Regions from separate parts of the Streptomyces sp. P9-2 genome, predicted to be linked through region 2. Evidence: riboswitches for the same ligand, from Rfam matches in the RefSeq annotation. Region 2 holds a riboswitch; the other holds the start of a gene.
The links. A riboswitch is a leader RNA that binds a small molecule or an ion and turns the genes downstream of it on or off. The one in region 2 is predicted to bind glycine.
Positions count from the first base shown of each region.

Region 1: linked by a shared signal. The riboswitch ahead of gcvP (aminomethyl-transferring glycine dehydrogenase) and the one ahead of gcvT (glycine cleavage system aminomethyltransferase GcvT) in region 2 are both predicted to bind glycine.

Region 1 is NZ_CP192633.1:4,149,876-4,152,067, reverse strand. Features, by position in the region: gene gcvP (aminomethyl-transferring glycine dehydrogenase) at 1-1,301, opposite strand, end outside; glycine riboswitch at 1,476-1,571, opposite strand; gene ACQY0Z_RS19010 (PRC-barrel domain-containing protein) at 1,685-2,059, shown strand.
Region 2 is NZ_CP192633.1:4,709,561-4,711,752, reverse strand. Features, by position in the region: gene ACQY0Z_RS21665 (AAA family ATPase) at 63-731, opposite strand; glycine riboswitch at 954-1,053, shown strand; glycine riboswitch at 1,054-1,177, shown strand; gene gcvT (glycine cleavage system aminomethyltransferase GcvT) at 1,212-2,192, shown strand, end outside.

The sequences.
Region 1 (2,192 bases), 560 kb from region 2:
GTCTCGTCGCAGGCGACGGAGACGGTGTCGGCGTCGACGAGGCGCAGGTTGACGCCGTTGTCGCGGGCGGCGGCGACGACCTCGGCGGCCCGGCCCGCGACGCGCACGGTGAGGGTGTCGAACCAGGAGCCGTGGACGACCTCGGCGCCGCCTGCGCGCAGGCCCTCGGCGAGGATCGCGGCGTAGCGGTGGGTGCGGCGGGCGATGGTCCGCAGGCCCTCGGGGCCGTGGAAGACGGCGTACATGCCGGCCATGACGGCGAGCAGCACCTGGGCGGTGCAGATGTTGCTGGTGGCCTTCTCGCGGCGGATGTGCTGCTCACGCGTCTGCAGGGCCAGACGGTAGGCCTTGTTGCCGTCGGCGTCGACGGAGACGCCGACGAGGCGGCCGGGCAGGCTGCGGGCCATCTTGTCCTGGACGGCCATGTAGCCGGCGTGCGGACCGCCGAACCCCATGGGGACGCCGAAGCGCTGCGTGGTGCCCACCGCGATGTCCGCGCCCAGCTCCCCGGGGGACTTCAGCAGGGTGAGGGCGAGCAGGTCGGCGGCGACGGTGACGAGCGCGCCGCGCTCGTGCGCCTGGTCGATCACCGGCTTGATGTCCCGGACGGCGCCGGACGCGCCCGGGTACTGGATCAGGACGCCGTTGATCTCACGGCCGTCGAGCTCGGCGGGGATGCCGTCGCTCAGGTCGGCGACGACGACCTCGACGCCGGTCGGCTCGGCGCGGGTCTGGATGACGGCGATCGTCTGCGGGAGGGCGTCCGCGTCGACGAGGAAGAGGCCCTTCTTGTTCTTGCCCATGCGCCGGGACAGCGCCATCGCCTCGGCGGCGGCGGTGCCCTCGTCCAGCAGGGAGGCGCCGGACGTGGGAAGGCCGGTGAGGTCGGCGACCATCGTCTGGAAGTTCAGCAGCGCCTCGAGCCGGCCCTGCGAGATCTCCGGCTGGTACGGCGTGTAGGCCGTGTACCAGGCGGGGTTCTCCATGACGTTGCGCAGGATGACCGGCGGAGTGAAGGTGCCGTGGTAGCCCAGGCCGATCATGGAGCCGAGGACCTGGTTGCGGCCGGCGAGGCCGCGCAGCTCGGCGAGCACCTCGGCCTCGCTGCGGGCGCCGGGCAGGTCCAGCGCGTCGGCGTTCTTGATCACGTCGGGCACGGCGGCGGCGGTCAGCTCGTCGAGCGAGCCGTAGCCCACCTGGGCCAGCATCTTCGCCCGGGCCTCGTGGTCGGGGCCGATGTGGCGCTGCTCGAACGGGATTCCCTGTTCGAGCTCGGAGAGCGGGGTACGGGGGGCAGTCATTGAGGAGGCCTCCTGGTCCGACGACCTTCGAGGGGCACCACGGCGCAGGTGCCCGGACGGCCTCCCCCTCTGTCATCTCGACCTGAGAGCTTCACCGGAACGCCGCTGGCGGTCCGGTTTTCACCGTCGGTGAGAGCGGAAGCCGTCGACACCCGCCCTGCTTTCCAGAGTGACCTCGTCCGTGCGGTACGTGTGCCTGAGAGATTCCGGGGAGGATTTGCTCCTTCGGCGCCTCCGGTGGTGCCTGGAGGACTCTCCCGCACGGGGTCAGCGGCCGTTGCCAGCGTACCAGCGAGGTCAGGACCCCGGCCTTCGAGTGGCCGTTCCGCCGATTGTGCCTTTTTGTAGTGCTATCGGATGAGTTTGCTACGAGTGGAGGGCCCGTGCAGACCGACATCGACCCGCGTCACCTCATCGGCCGCAAGGCGTACGACCGCAACGGCACCCGCATCGGCACGATCGACGAGGTCTACCTCGACGACGCCACCGGCGTGCCGGAGTGGGCGGCGATACGCACCGGCCTGTTCAGCCGGGACGCCTTCGTCCCCCTGGAACCCAGCGAGCTGATCGACGGGGCCCTGCACGTGCCGTTCGAACGGTCCCTCGTCAAGGACGCCCCGGACTTCGGCGTCGGCCGCCACCTGTCGCCCGAGCAGGAGCTCCAGCTGTACCACCACTACGGCCTGGACGTCGGCTCCCCTCCCCCACTCCCGGACAGGGACTTCGGCAAACTGGCGGGCCAGGAGGAACACACCTGACACCACTGGGGGCGGCGGTCTATCGGTCCCTCCTCCCCACGGGCCCGGACCGCCCGCCCGAGCCACGACGTCCGCCTCACACCGCCGGGGACCGGCCCACAGCCCTGTTCCTATGCCCGGCCGCGCGGCCGTG
Region 2 (2,192 bases):
ACAGGGCGTGCACCGACCCGACAGCCGGTGAAGCCGGCCCGGCCAGGGCGTGCGCCGACCCGTCAACCGGTGAAGCCGATGCGGCGCAGCGTGTTCGCGGCGTCCCGGTCGACGAGTACCGCCGAGGCGCAGCCCTCCGGGACCCGGCCGGACTCCACCGCGTCCAGCAGCCGGGCGCACGCGGTGCGGTGGCGGCGGAAGGCGTAGCGCGAGACGCCCCGGCCCCGCTCCAACTGCCCGGCCAGGGCCTCCTCCGGCGGGACGTCGAGGAGCAGCAGGTGCAGCGCGGCCCCGCGGCGGCGGGCCTCGCGGGCCAGCCAGCGCCGTACCCAGGTCTGGGTGCCGCAGTCGTGCACGACGACCGGCCGGCCGGAGCGCAGCACACGGCGCAGTCCCGCGTAGTGGGCGAGCCGGACCAGCGGCCGGTAGACCGCGTACGGCAGCAGGCGGGGCATGCGGCTGTCCCAGCGGTCGCGGGCGTCCTGGGAGTCGACGCGGTCGTCGTGCACCGCGCGCCGCATCAGCGTGGACTTGCCGCTGCCGGGCAGGCCGGTGACGACGACGAGGTCGCGGGGGCCGAAGAGCAGGGCGCGCGGACTGCGTCCCGCGCGGGCGCGCAGGTCCTGGACGAGGGGGGCGGGCGCCGCGTCGCGGGCGCCGTCGGCCCGGTGCGCGTGCTGCCGCGGCAGCGCGACGCCTGTGGTGCCGGCGTACGCCGTGGGCCTGTTCACCGTGGTCGTCCTCCCCTGGGGCCGGATATGGAGGTCCGATCCCCGCCGCGTGTAAAGAGAAGGTAATGCCAGGTCGCTCTCGGTTGCGTACTCATTCCGACACAGGCCTGTCACAGCTCCCTGTGACCGAGCCTGCACGAGCCGTGCACCCCCGGCAAGGCCCCCCTGCCGGTGTCCCACGATGCGTGCAATGATGAGCGCGCCAACTGCATACCGGCCGTTTGAATCCGCGCGGGAGAGTCCCCGGCACCTGTGCCGCCGGGGCGCCGAAGGAGCAAGTCCCTCCCTTGAATCTCTCAGGCACCGTTACCGCGCGGGCGAGGCACATCTGAAAAGCGGGCCGCCGTCGCAGTGCTCCGGCGACCCCACCCAAGGTGCAAGTCCTGACCTCCGTGACACGGGTGGTCATGGCGAACCTCTCAGGTTCCGATGACAGATGGGGAGGAACGACCTCGCCGTCATGCCTTGGGAGACCGACCGATGAGCAGTACCGACCCCCGCCGCACCGCGCTCGATGCCCTGCATCGGTCGCTCGGCGCGACGATGACCGACTTCGCCGGCTGGGACATGCCCCTTCGCTACGGCTCCGAGCGCGACGAGCACAACGCCGTGCGCACGAAGGCCGGCCTCTTCGACCTCTCGCACATGGGTGAGATCACGGTCACCGGCCCGCAGGCCGCCGCCCTCCTCGACCACGCGCTGGTGGGCAACATCTCGGGCGTGAAGCCGGGCCGCGCCCGCTACACGATGATCTGCCGTGAGGACGGCGGCATCCTGGACGACCTGATCGTCTACCGCCTGGGCGAGACCGAGTACATGGTCGTGGCCAACGCCTCCAACGCCCAGGTGGTGCTGGACGCGCTGACCGAGCGGGCCGCGGGCTTCGACGCCGAGGTGCGCGACGACCGCGACGCCTACGCGCTGCTGGCCGTGCAGGGCCCCGAGTCCCCGGCGATCCTGAAGAGCCTGACCGACGCCGACCTGGACGGCCTGAAGTACTACGCCGGCCTGCCGGGCACCGTGGCCGGGGTCCCCGCGCTGATCGCCCGCACCGGCTACACCGGCGAGGACGGCTTCGAGCTGTTCGTGAAGCCGGAGCACGCCGTGGAGCTGTGGCAGGCGCTGACCAAGGCGGGCGAGGGCCACGGCCTGGTCCCGTGCGGTCTGTCCTGCCGGGACACGCTCCGCCTGGAGGCGGGCATGCCGCTGTACGGCAACGAGCTGAGCACCTCCCTCACGCCCTTCGACGCCGGTCTGGGCCGGGTGGTGAAGTTCGAGAAGGAGGGCGACTTCGTGGGCCGCGCCGCCCTCGCCGAGGCCGCCGGGCACGCCGAGAAGAACCCGCCGCGCGTCCTGGTCGGCCTGGTCGCCCACGGCCGCCGGGTGCCGCGCGCCGGGTACGCCGTGGTCGCCGGCGGCGAGAAGATCGGCGAGGTCACCTCCGGCGCCCCCTCCCCCACC